Regions from separate parts of the Novosphingobium sp. TCA1 genome, predicted to be linked through region 2. Evidence: riboswitches for the same ligand, from Rfam matches in the RefSeq annotation. Region 2 holds a riboswitch; each other region holds the start of a gene.
The links. A riboswitch is a leader RNA that binds a small molecule or an ion and turns the genes downstream of it on or off. The one in region 2 is predicted to bind cobalamin.
Positions count from the first base shown of each region.

Region 1 (4,332 bases), on a different contig from region 2:
CTCCAGCAGGGTCCAGGCCCTCCGATGAGCAGGATCGCTCTCCAGCCAGGCCTCGAATCGGGCGCGAAGATCCAGATCGTCCGGGGCGTCCTGGATGCGCAGGCGCCAGTCCGATGCCTCCACCAGCACATCGTCGGGCAGCGCGTGCTCTCCGTTTCCTGCAACAGGTCTGGCCGTCATGGATGTATCGCCTCGTCGAACCCACACAAAAGACGAGTCTCGCGCGCGCCTGTCTCAATCTGCTTCTCAACCTGCGTCTCAATTTGCATCTCAACCGGCATCGTCGTCCCCCTCCGGCCCCATGCGCTCGACGCTGCGCATGACATGAATCATCGCATCCTGCACCAGCCGATGCGCCGTCGCGCGCGACACGCCGAGCTGCTGCGCGATCTGGGTCGAGGACATCTCTCCGAACACGCTCATTTCGTAGGCGCGCCGCTTCTTCTCCGGCAGGCTTGCGAGAGTCGCCAGAACCAGCCGTGCCTCGTCGCCGCAGAGCAGTTCATCCTCGGCCGACGCGGAAAGGGGCTGCGGATCGCGGGTCAGGGCATAGGCCGCATTGCGGCGCTGCTCGGCCGCATCCCGCCGGGTCCAGTCGATCGCGATGTTGCGGGCGATCCGATAGAGATAGCCGACCGGCGTGCGCAGGCCCAGCAGCAGCGGCGGCCGTGTCGGCACGAAGCGGAAGTAGGCTTCCTGCACGACGTCTTCGGCGCTGTCGCGCGATCCGACGATCGGCGTGGCATAGTCGACCAGTGCCGGCCGATGCTCCGCATAGATGCGCAAGCGGGCCTGTGCGCTGTTCAATGGGCGACCTTCTCCGACCGGCTGGCAGGTTGCAAACTTCGGCTTCATAGATTGTTGCGAATAACTTGCAATAGGCTCGGGCAAGAATGAGCGGCTCCGATCGAGCCGAGTATCGCCTTTGCGAAGATCGCCGCGCAAATCGCGCTTGCGCCCTTCAAGCTCCCAAGCTAGCGCACCGCATCCGCCTTCGCTGAACAGGGAGGGCGGAAAAGATCGCGCCGGTGCCTCGAAAGAGGCTTAAAATGGGAACACGGTGAGAGGGTTTCGATCCTCGAATCCGAGGCTGTCCCTGCAACTGTAAGCGGCGAGCGCGATACACATCACGCGGCAGGGCAAGTGCGCCTGTCGTAGCCACTGGGCCGGACGCTAAATCCTGCGAGGCCTGGGAAGGCCGTGTATCAAGCCATGACCCGCGAGCCAGGAGACCTGCCTGCGTCCGGTCGCTCTTGCTTTGGCCCAGGGGATGGCCGGGGCACGGTGTTTCTCCGTCTGAGCGACGAACCAGCGGCAGGGGCCGCACGGTGCGCTGAGCGGTCGTCCCTTCGTTATGGGCGCCCGGCCGGTCGGTGCGCCGGCCTTTCGTGAACGCCGGTCGGCGCGCCGACCGTTCGTGAACGGCAGACCCCTGCTTCGGATCGCATGGCGCTCGACAGGGGGATGAAATGAAGTTCGCTATAAATTCGCCCGCCGCGCTGGCCGCGGTGCTGGCTCTTGCCTGGAGCACGCAGGCCCATGCCGAGGAAACCGGTGAAGACGCCGGTGAGGATCGGGCCATCATCGTCACTGGCACCAGCCTTGAGGAGACGCTGCCGCAGGAGCTTTCCCGCTACGGCAACGACGTGGTGACGGTCAGCGAAAAGCAGATAAAGGACAGCGGCGCGGTAGACGTGGTCAAGGCGCTGGAATCGGTGCCCGGCCTCTACATTCGCGCCCGCAACGGGCCGTTCACTTACGTCGACGTCTCGCTTCAGGGATCGCGCACGCAGGACGTGCTCTGGACGATGGACGGCATCCGCCTCAACAACCGCCTCTACGGTGGAACGTCGCCCAACGACACGCTTCCCGCCAGCATGATCGAACGTATCGAGGTGCTTCGCGGCGGCGAGAGCCTGTTCTACGGCACGCAGGCTTCGGCGGGCGTCATCAACGTGGTGACGCGCGGCTTCACCGACGATTTCAACGGCCAGGTCAATGCCTCGGTCGATTCCTGGGGCGGCACCACGGTGGACGGCTACTTGCGCGGTGCGGCGGGCAACCACCGCTTCGTGGCCTATGCCTCGCACAACCGGTCGGAAGGCTACACGCCTTACAGCGCCTATCAGCCCAGCCTCACCGATCGCCATCTCGGCTATGACTTGTGGTCGGCGGGTCTCAAGTACCAGTACGACCTCGCCCCCGATCTGGCGCTCAACGCCCAGTACCAGCATACCGAGGCGAAGCTCGACAACCTCTCGCCCACGCGCATCCGCGAGAGCCGCAACGATCGCAACGAGGAAATCGCCAGCCTCCGCCTCGATTACACCGGCAGCGATGCCGTGCAGTTCTTCCTCAAGGGCTATTTCCATGACTGGAAGACGGCCTATGTCCAGATCCGCAATTCGCTTCCCGATCTCCAGCCGCAAGTGATCTACCCGGCAGGCACGTTCTGGGGCTATCGCGACTGGGGCGGCAGCGCGGTGGTCAAGCTCCACCTCCACCCCGGCCTCGAATACCTGCTGGGCTACGATTTCCAGAACTTCAGCGGCCGCGACGACGTGCTGCTGATCGCGCCGACCAGCGAACAGGTCCACGCCGGGATCTTCCAGGTGCGCACCACCGACGAGATTTCCTCCAAGGGCCGCCTTGCGGCAGGCCTGCGCTACAACCGCACGGACGGGGCGAAGAAGACGATCTGGAACGTCTCCGGCCGCTACGACTTTGCCGATGCGCTCTATGTGGAGGCGAACGGGGGCACGTCCTTCGTGCTTCCCGATGCCTCGCAGCTCTATGGCAACGACCCCTGCTGCGAGATCGGCAACCCGAACCTGAGCCCGGAGCAGAGCCTCAACCTCAACCTCTCCGCAGGCGGAACCCTGCCCGCAGGCATGGTCACGCTGGGCTGGAAGGCGACTTACTTCCATCGCCGCATCACCAACATGATCGACTACGATTACGATAATCCGGCCTATCCCAACGGCACTTACGCCAACCTCGACGGCAAGGTCCGCTCGCAGGGCGGCGAGTTCGAACTGACCGCACGGACGGCCGGGGGCTGGAGCCTCAATGCCAGCTACACTTACGCCCGCGTGCGGGAAAAGGGATCGTCCACCCAGCTCGACCGCAATCCCCGGCAATATGCGAAGGGCACCCTGGCCTATGCGCCTGAGGACCGGCCGTTCGGCGCCAATCTCGCGGTCAACTGGATCGGCGACGTCTGGTCCACCGCTTCGGGCTTCGGCCGCCGGAACTACGGCAACTACGCGCTCGTCGATGCCGGGGCCTATCTCTACGTGGACGGTGCGGCGCGCCGAAACCGCTTCGGCGTCAATGTCGAGAACGTGTTCAACAAGGAATATGCGACGCGCGGCTATCAGTCGGCAGTGACCGACCAAGGCGCGCTGGATGGCAGCAACAGCCGCTTCCTCTACTTCAGCCGGGGCGTGCCGCGCACGCTGCGGATGAGCTACGGCCTGAGCTTCTGAGGCCATGAGCACACTCCAGCCTCGGCCCTATCCTCGAACGAAGCGCTCGCGCAGCCTGCTGCCGCGCCCGATCCTTGTCCTTCATCGCTGGCTCGGCGTCTTCGTCGGCCTGCTGATGACGATCTGGTGCCTCTCGGGCTTCGTGATGATCTATGTGGACTATCCGAGGCTGGAGCCTTCAGCGCAAGTGCAAGGCCTTGCCCCCCTGCACTTGCCGCCGCCAAGCGCTTTCGACGCCGTGGACATGGCGCCGGATACGCCGATCGCCTCCGCCCGCGTCGAGATGCTGGCCGGGCGCCCGGTCCTGCGGGTCGTGCCCGGTCAATCCACCGACCGCGCGATTCCGCAGATGCGCACGATCCCCGCCGCCTTCGATCTGGCAACCGGCAAGCCGCTCGCCGCCCCGGATCCGCAGGACATCGGCAGGATCGCCCAGGATTTCGCCAGAGGCCACGGCATCGCGGGCGAAGCCGCCGCTCCCGCCCAAACCGGGATCGATCAATGGACCGTGCAGACCTACAAGCGCAATGCGCCGCTCTACCGCGTGGACTTCGACGACGACGCCGGAACCGAGATCTACATTTCAGGCAAGTCCGGTGAAGTCGTGCAGGAAACGACGCGCTTCCAGCGCTTCTGGGGCTGGCTGGGCGCGGTGCCGCACTGGCTCTATCCCACGATGCTGCGGCAGAACAGGGCGTTGTGGAACGAAGTGGTCGTCTGGACCTCGCTGGCGGGTTGCTTCCTGACCGTGACCGGCATCTGGGCCGGCATCGCCCGCGTCCGCCGCAAGCGCGAGGGTCATATCGGCTCGCCCTACAAGGGGCTCTGGTGGTGGCATCACGTC
Region 1 covers NZ_BLJH01000013.1:115,120-119,451, reverse strand. Annotated here, with positions in the region: gene NTCA1_RS15690 (FecR domain-containing protein) at 1-180, opposite strand, end outside; gene NTCA1_RS15685 (RNA polymerase sigma factor) at 271-807, opposite strand; cobalamin riboswitch at 1,010-1,256, shown strand; gene NTCA1_RS15680 (TonB-dependent siderophore receptor) at 1,470-3,488, shown strand; gene NTCA1_RS15675 (PepSY domain-containing protein) at 3,493-4,332, shown strand, end outside.
Region 1: another riboswitch for cobalamin. It lies ahead of NTCA1_RS15680 (TonB-dependent siderophore receptor); the one in region 2 lies ahead of NTCA1_RS03025 (DUF1852 domain-containing protein).

Region 2 (4,332 bases):
TTCTCCATCCGCGCCGCCGGTCGTCAAAGCGCAGACGTCTCCTCCGCCGATGGGACGGGTGCTGGAACGCCAGCAGACGCGCCCGGCTCCGCAGCAACCTGCCATGCGCGGCCAAATGCCCGCGCTTCTCGCCATCCTTCTGCTCTTCCTGATCGGCGTGGCTCTCGAAGCCGCTGCGCGCCGCACTGCCCTTTCGCGAAAGACCAATCATGCCCGCACTTGAATCCACGCTTTACGATGCGTCCCGACTGTTCCTCATGCCGGTCATGGTGCTGATCCTGCTGGCACTGGTCTTCGCCATCGTCAGCCTCGGCCGCTTCGCCTTCGAGGGTGCCGCAAGGGCGGCAGGCCGGGCAGGGCGTCCGCTGGCCGCCTATTGTGCGCGCACCGGCTGCGCGAGCGACGATCTGGAACTGCTGATCATGCGCCGCCTCGAGTGGCTGCGTATCGTTGCACGCAGCGCGCCGATGCTGGGCCTCGTGGCGACGATGATCCCGATGGGGCCGGCCTTGCTGGCGCTGGGCAGCAATGACGGCGCTGCCGTTGGCAAGAACCTTGTCGTTGCCTTTTCCTCAGTCATTCTCGCGCTGGTAGCGGCCTCGATCAGTTTCTTCGTCTACACGATCCGGCGGCGCTGGCTGCTCGAGGAACTGCGGGCCATCGAAACCGAAGGGGCCATCTGATGCGTTTTCTCGAAGACGATGAGGCCGACGACCCGATCCTCTCGGTCGTCAATCTGGTGGACCTGTTTCTGGTGATCTGCGCCGTCCTGATGGTGCTGATCGCCCGCAATCCCCTGAACCCGTTCCAGTCGAAAGATGTCATCGTCGTTGAAAACCCGGGCAAGGCGGACATGACGATTACTGTGAAGGATGGCGAGAAACTGGAGCGCTACACTTCGACCAGCAAGATGGGAAAAGGCGGTGGCATCAAGGCTGGTGTAACCTACCGGCTGCCGGACGGAAATCTGGTTTACGTTCCTGAATGAAAGGGAGGGCCCGACCGCTTACCCGCAGGTGCCGGTAATTGGTCGGGCGAACCCATCTCAGCGTTCATCGCCGAGAGATAAAATATCGTCCAAGGCTTGTCAGACTGAGAGTTCCTTGCGGACGATCGCCGCCCCGGCACCCAGAGCTTCCAGCTTGCCGCGCGCCACGCGGCGTGACAGGGGCGCCATGCCGCAGTTCGTGGAGGGATAGAGCTTGTCGGCATCTACAAACTGAAGTGCCTTGCGCAGCGTTTCGGCGACTTCCTCGGGCGTCTCGATGGTGTCCGTAGCCACGTTGATCGCGCCGATCATCACCTTCTTGCCCCGGATCAGCTCGATAAGGTCCATCGGGACGTGGGAGTGGTGGCATTCCAGGGAAATGATGTCGATCCTGGACTTCTGCAGATTGGGGAAGGTTTCCTCATACTGCCTCCATTCCGAACCCAGGGTTTTCTTCCAGTCGGTATTCGCTTTTATGCCGTAGCCGTAACAGATGTGGACCGCCGTTTCGCACTTCAGGCCTTCGGCGGCTTTCTCCAGCGTGGCGATGCCCCAGTCGTTCGCTTCGTCGAAGAACACGTTGAACGCCGGTTCGTCGAACTGGATGATGTCCACGCCCGCGGCTTCCAGTTCCCTGGCTTCCTGATTGAGGATGGTGGCGAATTCCCAGGCCAGCTTTTCGCGGTTCTGGTAATGGGCATCGTAAAGCGTATCGATCATCGTCATGGGGCCTGGGAGCGTCCATTTGATCGGCTGCTCGGTCTGCGCGCGCAGATAGCGGGCGTCATCGACAAAAACCGACTTCGGACGCGCGACCGCGCCGACGACCGTCGGCACGCTGGCATCGTAGCGATTGCGGATCCTGACGGTCTCGCGCTTCTCGAAATCGACACCGCTGAGATGCTCGATGAAGGTCGTGACGAAATGCTGCCGCGTCTGTTCGCCATCGCCGACGATGTCGATACCCGCCTGTCGCTGATCGTCCACCGCCAGGCGCAGGGCATCCTGCTTGCCTTCGATCAATTCCTGATCCTGCAATTTCCAGGGGGACCAGAGCGTCTCGGGTTGAGCAAGCCAGGACGGTTTGGGCAGGCTGCCTGCGGTCGAAGTGGGCAACAATACTTTCATGATGGATAACCTTGTATTCTGCAGTGTCAAAGGGCGTATTCTGCGGACCATTGCGCAAGAATATCCTGATACGGCTTGATGAAGTTTTCTTCGGCGAATCTGCCCTGTTCGATGGCGAGGCGGCTTCGTTCTTCGCGGTCATAGACGATCAGCGTAGACGAATAGTCATTGTGCTTCAGGCTGGGCTGGAAGCATTTTCCCGCCGCTGCATTGGCGTTGTATATCTCGGGCCTGTAGATCTTCTGGAACGATTCCATCGTGCTGATCGTGCCGATCAACTCAAGATTGGTGTAATCGCCAAGCAAGTCGCCGGTGAAATAGAAAGCCATGGGTGCGGCGCTGCCCCTGGGCATGAAATAGCGCGCCTTCAGCCCCATCTTTCCGAAGTATTCGTCGGTGGAGGAAAACGCACTCTGCCGATATTCCACCCCTAGGACGGGATGATGATTTTCCGTCCGATGATAAGTCCGGCTGCTCGATACGCTCAGGCAGATGACAGGGGGCTTCCTGAAATTAGCTTTGTATGCGTCAGAGCTCACGAAGTGCCTGAACAGATTGCCATGAAGGGTGCCAAAACCATCCGGCGCTGCGAACGCGGTTCTGCCTCTGTTGTACTCTGCCAGTACCACGCTGAAGTCGTAATCGCGCACGTAGGAGGAGAAGTTGTTTCCAGCGATACCTTCGATGCGGGTATCGGTTTCACAATCGATAATACCTGTCTTCAGAATTTCTATCATGGGAAACGATTTACTGCTGGCATCGCCTCCGATACTCATCTCGACGGATATGATATCGAGTTCCACGCCATAGCGATTGCCATCGGGATTGTCCCAATCGGCCAGGTCGTTGAAGCGGTTGTCGATCATCTTCAGGGCATTGCGCAAGTTTTCCTGGCGGTTGTCGCCTCTGGCCAGATTGGCGAAGTTCGTCGTGATGCGGGTATTGTCGGAGGGACGATAATCCTCGTCGAAGCGAATGCTTTTGATCGCGAAGGTCAGATCTTTGGTTGTCATGATCGGCTGTCCTGATGAAGCGCGATTGGATCGGTCTTTCGGCGCGCCCGTGTCGACGCGGGGAAGGGCGGGATCGGCGTGGTCTACAGGCATGCGAGGTTTCCTTCGGTCCGGCGCGTGCGCCGTCCGTCGTTGCTGTTCGGAGATGAAACGGGTTTGCGGCGCGCCGCGTCAGGCGGCGATCAGCCCCAAGGCTCGGCGCGCGGGCGCATTCGTCGGTATGGGCCGAGACGGAAAAGGATTGGAGACATCAACCGATCACCTGCTGTTGACGGGCGAAGGGCCGAAGGAAGAACGCGCTGGACATGCACAACGGGTCATGGCGCCACGCCACGAAGCCTGCTTCAAGCGCGATCCACCGGAGGAACCCCCGCCCGAGGAACGTTATAGCGCCGAAGGCAGGTCTCCTGGCTTGCGGGTCAACGCGGCGGTTCCGGCCTTCCCGAGCTTCTTGCAAAAGCCCAGTGACACGAAATGGAACCGCTACTCGCCGCTTACAGTTGCGGGGGCAGCGCCGGACTCTGCCCCAAAAGGCACCACCGGCTTCCCGTCTTAGCCCCGCGATCATGCCTGACGCGGGGAACCTCGACAGGCTCATTCAACACCTTCAGAGGTTTCCTGTCAAGCATCATATAAAGATATCTTTATATGATGCTTGACGCGAGCGAGCTGAAAAGTCGGCATGTTGTGACTACTTGAGGCGGCAGCGTCGCGCTTTAATTAACATAATATATATTATCGTCTATGTGGTTTGTAAGCCCCAGATAGAAATGACACCGGCCCGCTAGATAGAAATGACACTCCCTGGTGTGGTCTGCGGAATGTCGGTGGCATGGTTTTCCTGCTGGTCAGGAGAACGCAGCTATGACGGTGCTGGCGATGAGCCATGGTGAACTTTCGCGATTTGATACGTTGATGCGCGTGGAGCGCGGCGAACTCCGAGTTGATGATGCGGCAACGGTACTCGGCCTGAAGCGCCGTCAGGTTTTCCGGTTGCTCGATCGGTTAAGATCCGAAGGCGCTGCCGGTCTCGTTTCCCGCAAGCGCGGCCGGCCAAGCAATCGGCGACACAGCGATGCGTTTCGTGAGCGTGTTCTTGGCATCGTTCGTGAGCATTATGCGGATTTCGGACCAACGCTGGCGCGTGAGTATCTGATCGAGCGCCATGGCATCAAAGTCTCTTGTGAGACGCTGCGACGGTTG
Region 2 covers NZ_BLJH01000001.1:643,694-648,025, reverse strand. Annotated here, with positions in the region: gene cobN (cobaltochelatase subunit CobN) at 1-223, shown strand, start outside; gene NTCA1_RS03040 (MotA/TolQ/ExbB proton channel family protein) at 210-683, shown strand; gene NTCA1_RS03035 (DUF2149 domain-containing protein) at 683-988, shown strand; gene NTCA1_RS03030 (methionine synthase) at 1,088-2,116, opposite strand; gene NTCA1_RS03025 (DUF1852 domain-containing protein) at 2,143-3,222, opposite strand; cobalamin riboswitch at 3,509-3,732, opposite strand; gene NTCA1_RS03020 (ISNCY family transposase) at 3,994-4,332, shown strand, end outside.

Region 3 (4,332 bases), on a different contig from region 2:
CTGGCAGGCAAAGAGGCAGGGCATTTCCTGCACCGCCACGCCCCTGAGCGCCGGGTCGGCTGCCTGCGCCGCGCGCATGGCCTCCGCCAACACCGCGCCGCCGCGCCGCCCATCCGCATCCTCGCGGGCTTCGGCGGAATGGCGGCAGGTATTGCATACGACCACCGAAGGACCGGGTTCGACGGGCTGCAACATCAGAACCGGCTCCTCACGCCCAGATAGACGGTGCGGCCGAGCGTGCCGTAACCGCTTACGGTCTCGTACTTCTCGTCGCCCACGTTTTCGATACGTCCTTGAAGAGTGAGGTTTTCCATGACCTGCCACTGCGCGCGCAAGTCCACCAGCCAATAGTCGTCCAGCTTGGCGGTTCCGGTGGCGGCATTGTAGCTTTCGCCCGAATAGCGGGCGGCAACGCTGGCGCGCAGGCCCTGCGGCAGGTCCACCCCCGCCTCGACATTGGCCAGATGGCGCGGCACGCGCTGGAGCTGGCGACCATAAGTGGCGCTGTCCGGGGTACGGTCCTCCGCCTCGATCCAGCTGTAGTTGCCCTCGGCGAAGAAAATGCCCCACTTTGCCGAAGCGGCCAGTTCCAGCCCGCGCGCATGGCTGGCCTTGACGTTGGCATAGTAGCCGAAGCGCGAGGTCGCAGTGCCGGGAACCATGCAGATGTCCGGCAGGGCGCCGCTGGTCGGGCAATAGGCGAAGTCGATCAGATTGTCGGTATCGCGCTCGAACCATGTGGCCGAAAGCCGCAGCACTTCGCCGAAGCCCTGCTCGGCACCGACTTCCCAGCCCTTGGCCTTTTCGGGCTTGAGATCGTCCACGCCGTACATGCTGAAAAGCTGGTAGAGCGAGGGCGCCTTGAAGCCCTCGTCATAGCTGGCGCGCAGCACCGTGGCCCCCTGGTTGGGCGTATAGACCGCGCCTGCCGAAAACACGGTATTGCCGCCGAAGCGCGACTGATGGTCGTAACGCGCACCGCCGTTCAGGGTCAGCCCGGTCAGCGGCGTCACGCGCAGTTCTCCGTAGACGCTGTCGGTATCGGCTTTCGTCGGGGTGAGCGTGTAGGGCGCGGCGCTGTTCGACGGCGAGGCCGTGGTCATGCGCTGCTCCTCGCGCTCGGCCCCGAACACGGCCTGGACGGCTTCCGAGAACGTGTAGGTGCCCTGATATTCGAAGCGGCGGCCCCGGCCGTGGGCGTCGAACGTGATCTGGCGGATGGAGCGCGCGGGATCGTAGTTTGCCCGGTCGGTCTCGGTCTGGAGCACGGCGACCCGGTTCACCAGCTTCCCGCCGAGCAGCGCGAAGTTGAGCCCGGCATAGCCCGACCATTCCTCGGTCCGGCCATAAGCGCGCGTATCGCCCGAGGTCCCGTCGAAATCGTTGCGGGAATCGGACCAATAACCGCGCAAGTCCAGCGAAACGTCCGGCGTGATGCGAAACGTCAGGGTGCCGCTGGCGGAGGAACGCTGGAAACCGTCGTCCTCGGTGCCGTTGGAACGGGCCGAAATGCCGTCGGTGGTGAAGCGCGAGGCGGCGATGCGCCAGTCGATCGCTTCGGACGTGCCGCCCAGACCGGCGCGCGCGGAAACGGTGTCATGGGTTCCCGCTTCCACGGCGAAGCTGCCTTCCAGCGGCTCGGTCGGACGGCGGGTGCGAACGTTGACGACGCCGCCGATGGCGTCGCTGCCCCAGAGAATCGACTGCGGCCCGCGCAGGATCTCGATCCGTTCGGCATCGTCCACGAAGAGCGTCGAAAAGCCGTAGCCCCCCGCCGTGGACGAAGCGTCCGACAGGCGCATGCCGTCGATCACCATGACCGATTGCCCGGCGTCGGCGCCGCGGATACGCAGCGAGGTGGTGGTGCCGTAGCCGCCGTTGCGCGAAAGGCTGATGCCGGGCGTGCGCAGCAGGATATCGGTGAGGGCGATGGGCTGCGCGGCGACGATCTGCGCTTCGTCCAGCACGGTCACGCTATCCGCCACGCGATCCGCCGCGACCGGGGTGCGCAGCGCGGAGACGACGATACGGTCCGACGAGGCGTCGTCGGCGCCTTCGGCCTGGGCCGCGAAAGGATAGGCGGTCAGGGCAAGAGCAAGGGTGGTGGCAGTGGTAATTCGGCAGTTCACGGCATGTCCTTCAAGCCAGCGATCGAACCCGACCGGGCCGATATGCAAGGCGAAGGACGTGCAGCCGCGACAGACGGCGACAGGCCCCTTCGCGCCGCAAACCGGCACGGCAATGGCTGTCGCTCGGCGAGGAAATGCCCCGTTCGGCCGGCTCACCCTGTCCGGTCGAAGAACGACTGCGGCAGGCAGGTCTCCTGGCTCACGGGTCAATGCCGTTTCGGCCGCCTTCTCAGGGCCTTGCACCCCCAATGGCGAAATGGCCGCACGGCTCGCCGCTTACAGTTGCAGGGGCAGCCCGGGGCTTTCACCCGAGTTCCCTTTTGATCCCTCGCGGGGAACCTGTCGCAGCAGCGCCCCTATCGCCGCGAGGTCGGCGGCGCAAGATGAGAGGCGCTTGCGCGAACCTGCGAAGTTCCATAGTCGTGCCGGTGCAAGGGGTGCCCGCAAGGGCTTGATCGGGAAGCCCGGACTGCGGCCGATCGGCCGTGGCAGCCGGCACTGCGCCCGCAACTGTAACCGGGGATGCGCCCCGCCGAAACGCCATTGGAGCCTGACGGCTTACCGAGAAGGCGGCGGAAGGCGCGAGGATCCGGGAAGTCAGGAAACCGGCCCCTCGCCGTCGATCCTTCGCGCGGGCGGGATGTACCGGGCGGACGAGGGCGATGCCTCCCGTGGGGGAGGCTCCTTCGCGTGACGACATTCGTGCGTCTGTACCGAAGGGGGGAATTGAACATGCGCCATCCTGGAACCTGCCCGTCCGGGCGATATCTGCGGCCCGTACGATGACGGACACGCCGATGACGGCCTGCCCTGCACTGCTCGTCACCGCGCCTTCGTCGGGACAGGGCAAGACGCTCGCCACGGCCGCCCTTGCCCGCCGCCACGTCCGGGCAGGACGGCGGGTGCGGGTGTTCAAATGCGGGCCGGACTTCCTCGATCCCATGGTTCACGAAGTCGCCAGCGGCGCCCCGGTCCATCAGCTCGACCTGTTCATGTGCGGAGAGGACCAGTGCCGCGCGCTGCTGCACGATGCCGCGCGGGAGGCCGACCTCATCCTCGTCGAGGGTGCGATGGGGCTGTTCGACGGCACCCCCTCTTCCGCCGACCTCGCCCGGCGCTTCGGCCTGCCGGTCATGGCGGTGCTGGACGGTTCGTCGATGGCGCAGACCTTCGGCGCACTGGTCCACGGGCTGGCGACATACCGCAAGGACGTGACGCTGGCCGCCGTGCTTGCCAACCGCGTGGGCAGTGATCGCCATGCGCAGCTGCTGGAACGCGGCATGCCGGGCGGCGTGCAATGGCTGGGCGCCGTGCCGCGCGACGACGGCATGGGCCTTCCCGAACGCCATCTCGGCTTGGTGCAGGCAGGCGAGATCGCCGATCTCGAAGCCCGCATCGACCGCGCCGCCGAACTGCTTCCCGAAAGCGCCCTCTGGCTGCCCGAGCCTGTGCCGTTTCCGAAACCCGCCTCCGCCGCCCCTGCGCCTTCAGCGCTGGCCGGAAAACGCATAGCCGTGGCCCGCGACGAGGCCTTCGGTTTCATCTACCCGGCCAATCTCGAGTTCCTGGAAAGCGCGGGCGCACGGCTGGCTTTCTTCTCGCCTCTGCGCGACGCCACCTTGCCGGACTGCGACGCGCTCTGGCTGCCGGGCGGCTATCCCGAACTTCATCTCGCCGCGCTCAGTGCCAACCGTGCAATGGTGGAAGCGATCCGCGCGCACTTTCTGACCGAGCGCCCGATCCTGGCCGAGTGCGGCGGCATGCTCTATGCCTGCGAAAGGCTGGAAGATGCCGCAGGCACCAGCACGCCCATGCTCGGCCTGCTGCCCGCCCGCGCGGCCATGCAGAAACGACTGGTCGCCCTCGGCATGCAGGAAGCGGAACTGTCCGGCCATGCGGTGCGCGGCCATACCTTCCACTATTCACGGCTGGAAACCGCCCTCGAACCCATCGCGCTTGCCCGGACCCCGGATGGGCGCAAGGGCGAGCGGATTTTCCGGCAAGGCGCGCTCACTGCAAGCTACATGCATTTCTACTTCCCCTCCGCGCCGGAGCTGATTGCAGACCTGCTGTCTTGCTGAGCCAGGCCCGTCGTCCCCGTCCGCGGGGACGACGGAGAGGCTGTCAGAGTCCGTTTGGAAATTCGCTGAAGGCGAATTTTTGCGGCACCGGCCCACGCCCCCACCCGACCACCCAACGGTAG
Region 3 covers NZ_BLJH01000019.1:99,152-103,483, reverse strand. Annotated here, with positions in the region: gene NTCA1_RS19655 (DUF1636 domain-containing protein) at 1-195, opposite strand, end outside; gene NTCA1_RS19650 (TonB-dependent siderophore receptor) at 195-2,129, opposite strand; cobalamin riboswitch at 2,296-2,487, opposite strand; cobalamin riboswitch at 2,548-2,758, shown strand; gene NTCA1_RS19645 (cobyrinate a,c-diamide synthase) at 2,912-4,210, shown strand.
Region 3: another riboswitch for cobalamin. It lies ahead of NTCA1_RS19645 (cobyrinate a,c-diamide synthase); the one in region 2 lies ahead of NTCA1_RS03025 (DUF1852 domain-containing protein).

Region 4 (4,332 bases), on a different contig from region 2:
ATCCGGCGATTAGCTGGGCATGCTTTCGCTCGCAAGCCCCAGCGACTGCAATCGCCAGGTGCGGTTGAAGGAAAGCACCGTGCGCGAGAGCGGCGCCACATCGACGGCAAGCGTCGCGTGCAAGGGCAAGCCGAGCGCGTGGGAGAGGGCGGCGCGGACGATCATCGGATGGGTGATGGCGCAGACCGGCCCGTCGAAGGCGGCAACCTCGTCCAACCATGCGCCGACGCGCCTGCGCGCCTGTTCCATCGAATCGCCGCCGGGAACGCCCTGGGTCGGATCTGCCAGCCAGCGTTCAATCGATCCCGGTTCGGCGCTTTCGATGTCCGCGAAACTGCGGCCGGTCCAGGCACCGTGAGAGAGATCGGCGAGGGCGGCCTGTTCCTGCGTCGCCAGCCCCATCGCGGCAGCGGTCTCGGCAGCTGCGCGGGCGGGGCTGCGATGCACTGCGATGCGAAAGCGGTCCGGCAAAGCCGAGCGCACGGCGTCGCGGGCACCGGTGGGATCGAGCGGCTCCGCAGGGTTCGGGAAGCGACCCTCGCGGCTCGATGCCGTGGCGGCGATGGAGATCAGCAGGAGTGTCGTCGCCAAGCGTAAATTCCGTGAGATCGTTGACGCCGCGCCCCGCGCAGTCCTAAGGAGGCAGTGTCGAGTATCGAAGAAGCCGGTGAGAATCCGGCGCGGTCGCGCCACTGTAATCGCACGGGAACCATCCCGTCGAGAGCCAGACCTTCCTTCTTGGCAACAGGTTTTCCGGGGACGCGCAATCCCGCCAAGGAGCATGACAATGGCTGTTTCCGCCGCAGTTTTCGATGATACCTTCATTCCGGTCGAAGGCGCAGGCGCCATCCCGCTGGAGGATATCGCGCCCTGGGCCGTGCTCGGCACGCTGCTGGCGGTGATCTTCATCTATTTCGTCAGCACCGAACAGGGCGCCTTTTCGCTGTTCCAGGGCATGTACGTCCACGAATTCGTGCATGACGGACGCCATCTCCTCGGTTTTCCCTGCCACTGAGATAACCCATGACCAGAGATCTGCTGTGGCGCGGGATGCTTGCCGGCATCCTGGGCGCCCTTCTGGCCACGCTGTTCGCGCGCGGTTTTGCCGAACCCCAAATCGACCTTGCGATCGGTTATGAGGAGAGCCATTCCGCGCCCGCTCCCCAGGCCGCTCCCGAGCATGCCGGAATGGCGCATGGTGAGCCCGAGGAAGAGGAACTCGTCAGTCGCGATACCCAGAAGGGCGCGGGGCTGGTGACGGCGCTGGCGCTCTATGGCGCTGCCGTCGGCGGTATCTTCTCGCTCGTCTTCGCCTATGGCTATGGCCGGATGGGCCATCTCGGGCCGCGCAGTTTCGCGCTGCTTCTCGCGGCGCTCACATTCGTGCTCGTAGTCGTGGTGCCGGCCATCAAGTATCCGCAGACGCCGCCTGCGGTAGGCAAGCACGAGACCGTCGCGCTGCGTACGGCCGCCTACTTCGGCATGATCGCGCTGTCGCTTGGCGCGGCGGGTGTTGCTGCCCGAATTCGAGGCGTCATGGCGCGTCCCGGTCGCGGCTTCGATGCAACGCTGCTGGGTATCGTGATCTATCTGGGGCTGGTCGGCCTGGGTCAGTTCCTGCTGCCGACGATCAACGAAGTCCCCGCCGATTTCCCGGCCGTGCTCCTCTGGAAGTTCCGTGTGGCCTCGATCGGGACGCAGCTGGTGCTCTGGACGACGATCGGGCTGGCCTTCGGACTCTGGGCCGAGCGCGTTCTCAGACGATCGAAATCGCGTTGAAATAAAAGGTTGCGGCCTGAACTTCCGAGGTCTTGGAAGGATCAGGCCTTGACGGTCCGGCGTAGCGGGGCGCGGCTCATCTCATTCCCCGCTTGCGTAGTTTTCTGAAGTATTGTCAGGAAGATATCGCGCTCTTCTGCGGTGAGATGGCAGATGAGATCGTCCTGCACCTTGTCCACCCAGGGGCTTGCCGCGTCCAGCACGCTGCGCCCCTGATCGCTCAGCATGAGCACGCGCGCGCGCCGGTCGGCCGGGCTGACCTCGCGATCGACCAGGCCTTTCTGCACCAGCCTGTCGATTACGCCGCCGATCGTCACGCGGTCATAGGCGATCATGCCCGCCAGGGTCTGCTGGTCCAGTCCGGGATGGTCGCGCAGAGTCAGCAGGGCGGCATATTGGACGGCGGTGAGGTCTATTCCGGCCTCGGTCATGCGCGACGTGAAACGGGCAACGGAAATCTGTTGCAGGCGGCGGATCAGGTGTCCGGGCATGGTCTCTAGGTCGCTCATGGAGCCACCTAGCGCGAGAACCGCCGCCTGCTCAAGATGCTCTTATGCGGGAACGGCTTGTTCGCAGGTTTCGGCGGCGATCCGCGGGGCCTGATCGTTGAGAATGGCGCCGAAGAAGGCGGCCAGTTCGCCATGGGCACCAAGCGGCAGGACCTGCGCGATATACTGATCGGGACGGACGATCACCATGCAGCCCTCTTCGCGGTCAATCCCGCGCATGGCGTAAATGTCGCCCGCCTTCGGATCCGCGCAGAACGCCTTCTCATAGTCGCGCAGGCCGAACTTGCCCTTGCGCGGCCAGAGCAGGCCGGGAAGCTCGTCCATCGACAAGGACTGGTGCGATTGCTGGAATACCGCGCGCAAGTCGAACACGGCGTCGCGGTCGGCGCCTGCGGGCGTGTGGCGGCGCAGCGGCGAGGCAGGGTCCGTTTCCAAGAAGCGGCACAGCGCGTCGATGGATCCGCCCGAAGCCAGCCCGTCTTTCCCGGCGAACAGATAGATGCGCCAGCGTCCGTCAGCTTCCGCCACATGACCCAGCTGCATCGGTCTGGCGTCTGCGAGCCGCACGACCGGCGCGGAATGGAAGCGCATCCCGACAGGCAGGCCGGGTGCCAGATGCTGGTGCGCCCCATTGCCGGTCAGCGCCGAGGGGCAATAGCGCGTAGCGGTGCCGGCCGTGAAGCGGCCCTGCTTGATGAAATAGCGCTGGAACTCGGCGGGATCGACGCCGTCCTCTTCCTCGGAGCTTTTAGGCTTGGCGCTGAACATCTTGGCGAATTCGCGGTCGAAATCGATGAGTTCCCCGGCGATCGCCTGTCGCTCGGCCGAGTAGGTGTGCAGCAATGCCGGTTTGGCCTGTCCCTGAAGCACGGCGGCGAGTTTCCAGCCGAGGTTGAAAGTATCCTGCATCGATACGTTCATGCCCTGGCCCGCCTTAGGACTATGGGTGTGGCAGGCATCGCCAGCGATGAACACGCGGGGATCGCGGTTCGATTCCTCGCCTGCCGGGACATCGTCGAACTTGTCGCAAAGGCGCTGGCCGATCTCGTAGACGGACCACCAGGCCACTTCCTTCACGTCGAGCACGTAAGGATGGAGTATGCGCCGGGCCGCGGCGATCAGCTGGTCCTGCGTGATGTTCTTCGCCGCAACGCGCTCGTTTTGCCCGAGCTTGTCCAGCTCGATGTAGAGCCGCACGAGATAGCCGCCTTCGCGCGGGATGATCAGGATATTGCCCTCATCAGCGGAATGGATCGCGGTCTTGAGGCGGATATCGGGGAAATCGCTATAGGCCAGCACGTCCATGACGCCCCAGGCCTGATTGGCGGATTCGCCGTGAAGCTCGCGCCCCATGGCCCTGCGGACCTGGCTGCGCGCGCCGTCGCAGCCGACGACATAACGGGCGCGTACGACTTCGATGTGCTCGTACCCCTCGGTGCCGACTGGCCGGAGCCTGACGGTGACCGGCTCGGCCGGGTCGTTCGGAATGCTCAGGTCAACGACCTCCATACCGTAGTCCGGCACGAGGCGGCGCGGCGCATTGCGCATGGCATCGAGATAGAAGTCGTGGACCCGCGCCTGGTTGAGGATGACGTGGGGAAATTCGGAGAGACCGTCTTCCGTGTCGGGAATGCGGCCGTGGCGGGCGATCAGGCGGGAATCGGTCTCGTCCGGCTTCCAGAAGGTGGTTTCATTGACCCAATAGGCTTCGCGGGCGACGCGATCGGCGAAGCCGAAGGCATTGAACATTTCCATCGTCCGGCAGGCGATGCCGTCTGCTTGGCCAAGCGCCAGCGGACCTTCCTTGCGTTCCACGATCCGGGTGCGGATGGAGGGGAACCGGGCAAGCTGCGCGGCCAGGGTAAGGCCGGCGGGGCCGCAACCGACGATTAGGACATCGACGTTGGCCTTCGAGCCAGGTTCGGTATCCGTGGATTCTGCGTCGATTGATTCGGCAAGGGCGGGGTCGCCGGTTCGGAAACCGTTCAGGTGAAATTGCATGATTTGATCCTCTCCTCGGCACGCAGGCGGGTGCGCGCTGTTC
Region 4 covers NZ_BLJH01000008.1:132,113-136,444, forward strand. Annotated here, with positions in the region: gene NTCA1_RS11930 (histidine phosphatase family protein) at 10-591, opposite strand; cobalamin riboswitch at 621-753, shown strand; gene NTCA1_RS11935 (CbtB-domain containing protein) at 788-1,015, shown strand; gene NTCA1_RS11940 (CbtA family protein) at 1,024-1,779, shown strand; gene NTCA1_RS11945 (MarR family winged helix-turn-helix transcriptional regulator) at 1,821-2,288, opposite strand; gene NTCA1_RS11950 (FAD-binding monooxygenase) at 2,331-4,289, opposite strand.
Region 4: another riboswitch for cobalamin. It lies ahead of NTCA1_RS11935 (CbtB-domain containing protein); the one in region 2 lies ahead of NTCA1_RS03025 (DUF1852 domain-containing protein).